3 regions of the Corynebacterium sp. SA-MJD20WY100 genome follow, and region 3 is predicted to be linked to each of the others. Evidence: predicted binding sites of a transcription regulator. Region 3 holds the regulator's gene; each other region holds the start of a gene.
The links. The regulator LexA, encoded in region 3, represses DNA repair genes until DNA is damaged. The targets are predictions, from matches to a motif close to CGAACANNTGTTCG.
Positions count from the first base shown of each region.

Region 1: ABJ196_RS00590 (HNH endonuclease signature motif containing protein) is a predicted target of LexA. The motif match lies at 1,432-1,445, and genes of this name have one in related genera.
Region 2: ABJ196_RS05055 (HNH endonuclease signature motif containing protein) is a predicted target of LexA. The motif match lies at 1,018-1,031, and genes of this name have one in related genera.

Region 1 covers NZ_JBCJKS010000001.1:116,651-118,920, reverse strand. The annotation lists gene ABJ196_RS00595 (SMR family transporter) at 1-43, shown strand, start outside; gene ABJ196_RS00590 (HNH endonuclease signature motif containing protein) at 50-1,288, opposite strand; gene hemL (glutamate-1-semialdehyde 2,1-aminomutase) at 2,016-2,270, shown strand, end outside.
Region 2 covers NZ_JBCJKS010000006.1:92,788-95,057, reverse strand. The annotation lists gene ABJ196_RS05055 (HNH endonuclease signature motif containing protein) at 1-993, opposite strand, end outside; gene ABJ196_RS05050 (plasmid pRiA4b ORF-3 family protein) at 1,243-2,270, shown strand, end outside.
Region 3 covers NZ_JBCJKS010000011.1:5,862-8,131, reverse strand. The annotation lists gene ABJ196_RS07260 (DeoR/GlpR family DNA-binding transcription regulator) at 1-296, opposite strand, end outside; gene lexA (transcriptional repressor LexA) at 670-1,371, opposite strand; gene ABJ196_RS07250 (hypothetical protein) at 1,927-2,127, shown strand.

The DNA.
Region 1 (2,270 bases), on a different contig from region 3:
GATGATCGTGGGCGGAATTATCGGGTTGAAGGTCACCGGCTAGGCGGAACTAGAACGGCGCGGGCTCCTCCGGGTCGGGCTGCGGGGCCTCGTAAATTTCAACAATCTGGCCGTCGAGCTCGATCTTGAGGGCCTGGGCCTCGGCGCGGGAACTGCGGCGGCGGGCCTGGATGTTCTGGGAGACGGACTGGACCCAGTGCTTCTGCTTGGGCGAGAGCGGGCCCGAGGGCTCCGTGATTTCCCAGGTGCCGTCCTCGAAGAGGAAGACAAGGTCGCCCGTTTCCGGGTGCGGGATGTAATAGAAACGCCCGTCCGTCTTCATATTGTGGTGATGCTGGCAAAAGGAGAACAGGTTCGACGGGTGCGTGGGGCCACCGTCAGAAAAATCGACGCAATGATCCTTCTGACACGTGTGTGCGGGGCGCTTGCATCCAGGGAAGCGACACGTGCCGTCGCGGCCCTCGATGAATTTCGCCATGACGTCCGGTGTCTTGTACGAACAAGACTCCTCGACCTGGGACTCGTCGCGAACCACGGTGGGCGTTAGATTTTCTAACGTCGTGCCATAGCCCTCGATGAAGGTGGGCGCGAATTCCACGTCCGTCGCGCGGTACGTGTGGAGGATGACGTGCGCGGTGGGCTTGACGGCGCCAGTAAGCAGCGCCACGGCGGCATCGGCAAGCGGGACGCCGAGCTCCTTGGCCATCTCGCGGACCTGCTGGTCGATGATGGCGCGGGTTTCTTCCTCGACCTCGAGGGAGATGAATTCGGAATCGGAGCGGAAGCGGCGCTTCTTGTGCCCCTTGCGCATGGCGATGGTGTCATCGAGCGCCGTGATGATTTCGCGGACCCGGCGCACGATATTGGCGCGCGTGGGCAGATGTTGGTTGGCGCGCCGGGGCGTGAGGTAGTCGATGAGCGCCTGATCGACCTGGTCGTAGAGGAACTGCGGTGCGACGCCGAGGCGGTCGAGCGCCTTGTCAATGCCGATGAGACGATTGAAGTCGAGCAAGAAATACTTTGCCTGGAGGGCAGCCAGCTTGGGCAGCTCGCGCAGGCGGTAGAGGGCGGAGATGTAGTTATTGATTTCGGTGAGATCCTTGCCCGTGATGGCCTGAAGGCGGCGCAGGACGAGATCGATGTCGAGAGAGGGCTCCGGGAGATGCTTTTCCCAGAATGCGAATTCTTCGCGGCGCATGCGGGCGGCTTCGCGGGTCTCGGGGCAGTCGGGGTTGGTGGGAGCGTAGAAACGGGTGGGCGGGGTGCAAGTAGTGGTGGCGGTCGTCATGATTCGGCTCCGGGAGAGATATGAAGGAGGGGAACTAACGTACGAATGCCACTCTAAAATAGGGGGTCAACATGAACGCATGTATATGCGTTGAACAGCGGTTATGTGAAGTTCAGGTGGTCTGGCATGCGGGGGGCAGGAAGCGCAGGGATGTTCGGCATTTGGGGTGGTGGCGGCAGAGTAGGTTGCGGCAGGGTGGGCGGCGCAGGAAGCGGCGGCAGGGTCGGAGCGGGAGGTGGCGGCGGCAAGGTGGGGACGGTGGGCAGGGCAGGAAGTTCGGGCATGTGAGGGAGCGCGGGAGCCTTGGGGCGTGCGGGCTTCGGCGCAGGAGCCGGAGCCGGAGCCGGGGCGGGCGGAGGCGTCGAAAGGGCCGGCGCAGATGTGCGGACCGGTGCAGACGTGGATGTGTGCGCGAGGGTGGGAGAAGGGGCATCGGAAAGCGTGGGTGGGGGTGCGGAAGGACGCGGGCGCAGGGGAGTGGGAGAAAGAGAGGGCGTCCATTCGGCGAAGACGGGCGTGGTGGTGTGGCGCGGTGCGAGCGACGGCGCAGGTGCAGCGCAGGCGCACAAGGACAAGGTGAGAGCGGTAACGGCAGAAAAAGTGACGGTGCGTGTGAGCACGATATCCCCCCGGGTATGTGACAGTGTGTGACCCCAGATTAAGCGAGGTGAGACGCGGCGGCAATATCAGACTTTCGTATGGCGCTTAAATAGTTACAATGATTCCCATGCCTAATATCTCCCAGTCCCAGCAGTGGTTCGAGCGTTCCTCCCAAGTCATCCCCGGCGGCGTGAATTCGCCGGTCCGCGCGTACGGTTCGGTGGGCGGTCAAGCCCGCGTTATCGCACGGGGCAAGGGCTCGCGCCTGTGGGACGTGGACGGTAACGAGTACGTCGATTTGGTGAGCTCTTACGGCCCCATGATTCACGGCAACGCACACCCGGAGATTGTCGAGGCCGTGCAGAAGGCGGCCGTGGATGGC
Region 2 (2,270 bases), on a different contig from region 3:
CCGGTCCGTCTTCACGTTGTGGTGGTGCTGACACACGGCGATGAGGTTGTCGGTGCAGGTGTCTCCGCCTTCGCCGTATTCGACGCGGTGGTCAAGCTGTGCGTGCTTGGCGGGCACGGTGCAATCGGCGCGGCGGCAGGTGCCGTCGCGTGCTTCGATAAACGCGCGGATGACATCCGTGGGGACGTAGGCGTCGGTGCGGCCGGGTTCGAGGTTGCGAATGACGATCGGGTGGGTGGACTTCGTCGGGTCGATGAAGCCGTGCTCGGGCAGGTAGGCCAGGGAGTGAGCGTCGGACTTGAAGACATTGATGACCACGGTGGTGGTTGCGCCGTTGAAGACCAGTTCGAGCAGGGCCTTGGTATGGGAGACGTTGTGGGCGTCGGCGTACTTGCGCACGTGGGCGTCGAGCGCTTCGGCGTCGAGGGCGTCCATGTCCAGGCCGAGGTGGGAGCGCTGGCCGTGGTGAGTCATACGGTAGCGGGTGCCGTCTTCGTCCTTGTTCTTGTCGGGGTTTTCTTCCGTGAGGTCGTAGTACTGGTTGAGGATGTCGCGGATGGTCTTTTCAATGTGGTTGCAGGTGGGCAGTTCCTGGTTCTTGGCGGTGGGGGTAAAAAGGGCCACAAGGGCGTCGTCGATAAGGGGGAGGAGGTCGGCGGCGACGTCGAGGAGTTGCTGGCCGATGACGTCAAGGCGTTCGTCGTCGAGCATCCAGGTGGCTTCGTGTGCGGCGGTGAGCTGGGGAAGCCCGGCCATGGCGGTCACACCGTAGTAGTTCTTTTCGGCGCGGCGGCGTGAGATACCCAGGATGCGCGACAGGCGGGCGTAGGCCAGGTCCGTGTCATCGTCGTCGGTGGGAAGGACCGCGTGCATCGTCGTCCAGAACAGGCGGTTGGATTCGGTGAAGTAGTCGTATCCGGGACTCAACGGGTTCAGTGGTGCGAAGTATGCGTCGGGCGGGTGGTTCGGGCTGTCTGGTGGAACGGTGGTCATGAGAGGCTACCCCATCAAGGCGTTAGATTAGGTGTTCGAGAGTTAACGCAATCCAGCATATTCACCCCCGTCGGCGTTCGTCAATACTTTCGAATTAGCGAATGCCAAATTGGAAAACGCCTGCTCAGGGGTACCCGCTCACATCGCTGGGAACCTCGTTGCACAATGTATTGGGCAACACTCGATAGCCGATTTTCTCATTTCCCCAGGTAGAACGTCTATGTCGCCTTTCTTTGTAGTATCGCGGCCATGATTTCTCACATGATTACTCTCACGTCCATCAACTCCTACGAAACTCTGTCCCGCACTCTCATCGTCCCGGAGGCCACGACCTTCGACGATCTCCACCACCTCATCTGCGCAGCCTTCAACTTCGACGCTACGGGTTTCCACTATTTCGAGGTCGAACCCACTTCGTTGTCCGATGACCCCTACAACTTCCATAATCCCGAGTCCTACGACTGCATCATTGAGGCCCTCGAAACGGATGCCGTGATCCGCTATGAGGGCGGACCGGGAGAGGAGTGGACCATCGAGGTTGAGCACCTGCAGTACTCTCACCGCATGCACCGCCGGGCCGTGCTCGTCGATGCCTGTGGCGCAACGCCGCCTCCGGGCACGTCGTTTGACGATTGGTACACCGTCCAGGGCATCATCAAGGCCGTGCAGAAGAAGGGCACGAAGCTCACCGATGAGCAGCTCGACACCTGTGAGCGAGTCCTGGGCACTCGGTCGATCAAGCAAATTCGCATCTCCGACGCAGACCCCCGGCGCGCTAAGCTCGTGACGCTCACGGACGCTGTGCGCAGCGTCGTCATCACGGGCGAGCTCCAGGCAAGCCCCCAGTTCGAGCTCGCCCGTGCCACGCCGGGACCCGCACTGCCGTTCTGGAAGACGGAGCAATTCGAAGACGCCGCCATCACCGCCGCAAAGGCCGGAACATCCGTGCCCGCTTTCCTCGCAGATCAGCTCGACATCCCAGGGCTCGATGCACTCGTGGGCGCCTTCGTCTCCACCGAGCAGTTCGGCCTCTCCGACTCCGGTGCGGCTACCGTGGGACGGGCCGTGAAGAAGATTGTGCGCATGGCCCCCACCCTGCGCCTCAAAGAGGAGCCCCACCCGCCGCTCTCCTTCGACGACGCCGCCCGGATCATTCGCTCCGTCCACCCTGTGCCACTGTGCGAGCATCACACGATCGCCGTGGCCGGCATCATGATTGAGAACCTTGCCAACATGCAGCTTCTCGTCCTCGATCGCGAGAAGGGCGCAATCCGCGT
Region 3 (2,270 bases):
AAGATGGAGCCGCCCGGCTGCGGGAGGTAGTCCACCGCAGCGCGTGCGATGGCCGACTTGGCGGTTGACGCGGAGCGTGAGCGTGCGTCGAGGGTAAACTCCGCGGTCTGGAAAGACTGGGAAGCAACAGCGCCGCCGTGAACGCGGTGGACGACGCCATCGCGGTCGAGCACCGCTAAGTCGCGTCGAATGGTCTCCGCGGTGACATCGAATCTCTCGGAAAGTTCGGTGACGTTGACGCGCCCTTCGACGGCGGTCAACGAAGCAATCTGACGGCGGCGCTCCTCAGCGTACATGGCGGCATCACTTCTTTTACTCGGGGACAATTCCGGTCAACGCGTGGTGCAACGAAGAGGGGCAGTGCTGCGCAGGCCTCGGCGGGGAGCCGGGGGCTGGTGCGGCGCGGTGCACTGCATTGCTGCGGTCGCGTTGCCTTATGGGGATATATGGCTATTGTCCCAAAACACGCGTAAAACAAAGGCGTTCGGATCTAATCTCACATTGAGGTATGCGCCACATCGCCCCTAAAAATTGTTCTACATGGGATTTCGGCTGTGTCCGGACGTCAATCTGTGATGAGCGTCCATGCAGGTTTCGCCCCAATTAAGGGGTAAAAAACACGAGAAAAGGGTGGGTAATCCCACCCTTGGCGCGTAAAAGGTTATCCGATTAAATCTTGCGGAAAACGGACACGACCTTGCCCATAATGGTGGCATGAGTGCCGTCGATGGGGTCAAAGTCATCATTGTGCGGCAACAGCCACACGCCGGTAGAGTCACGGTGAAATTCCTTGACCGTCGCTTCATCGCCACCCAACAATGCTGCGACAAAGTCGCCTTCCTCGGCGGTGGACTGCGAGTGAACGATGACCCAGTCGCCATCGAGGATGCCCGCGTCCTTCATGGACTCGCCGACGACCTGGAGCATGTACAGATCCCCGGAGCCGACAATCTCGTCCGGCATGGGGAAGTACGTGTCCACGTTTTCCTCTGCCGTGATGGGGGCGCCCGCGGCAATGCGGCCGACGACCGGCACGTAGCTTACTCCCGAGGCCTCCGGCGGAACCGGCTGTGTGTCCGCAGACTTCGGTGCAGGGCCCGGCTTCTTCTTCTGATCGTGGAGGTGGCGAACGTCCACCGCGCGCGGCTTGTTCGGGTCACGGCGCAAAAATCCCTTTTCCTCCAGCTGCTTGAGCTGGTAGGCCACGGATGAGGTGGACTGTAGTCCGGTAGCGTCACCAATCTCGCGAATGCTCGGCGGATAACCGCGCAGCAGGACTGCGTCGCTGATGACTTCGAGGATGCGACGCTGGCGTTCGCTCAGCGTGGAAACGTCGGGCTTGCCGGTATTTTTTGCTGACTTGCGGGGCATGGGTTCAAGGCTCCTTTGGGTGGGGCGGAAAGTCGTGTGGTCGATGGGCGGGACGAACGTGCGGATACGGACTAGGCGTATAGGAACGAGCCGGAAGAAGGCTGGGCGGGGAACGTGATCCGCCGCGGTGCTACCTCCGAGTCGTGCCCGAGACGCGCGACTGCCATGAAATGGCTTCCCCTCTATTTTTAGCACGCTAAGCACGGATGTTCGAGAAATTTGCGCGATTTGTGGACAAATTTTCGAAAGCTTGCTATAAATCGAACATAGCAACTAATTCGAACATAACAGCGACCAACTTTCGAACATGTTCTTACCGCTTCGTATGATGGCCGCACACGACGAAAGGACTCTCTCATGGCTATCGCATTGAACACTACTCGCTTCGCGGCTCGTACCTCGTCTTTGGTTGACAATCACTCCGCCGCAGTCGTGCCGCCGGCGGCCGTGTGGGATGTTCCGGCGGGGCATCGTACTCCACGTCGAACTGGTGCCTACGGCGGGAGCGTTCGAACGCTAGATATCGAACGCCGGAGCGGTCATGGACCAGCATCCGTGCGTCCTCGCACTGCTCGTGTTGACGTTTCGAACACGGAGGAGAGGGACTCGTTGCGCGGCGGCGCGGTGCTCGGTGCTGTGTTTGGAGCAGCGCTCTTCTTCACCATCGTCTTCGGCGGAGGCGCCGCGGAAGAGACCATGACTGGTGCGGATATGGCGCCGCAGGCAGAAATGGCCGCCGTCAACGTTGCACGTTAGGCCGCTTGGTTACGGGGGAGGTAGGGAAAGCTCCGCTTGGGGACGTCACGGCGCGGCATGCCGGGGACGTTCGCAAGCGAGACATAAGTAAATAGGGCCCGCGAGGGCAGGGCGCTACACTGGGACATCGAATCCGTACCGCA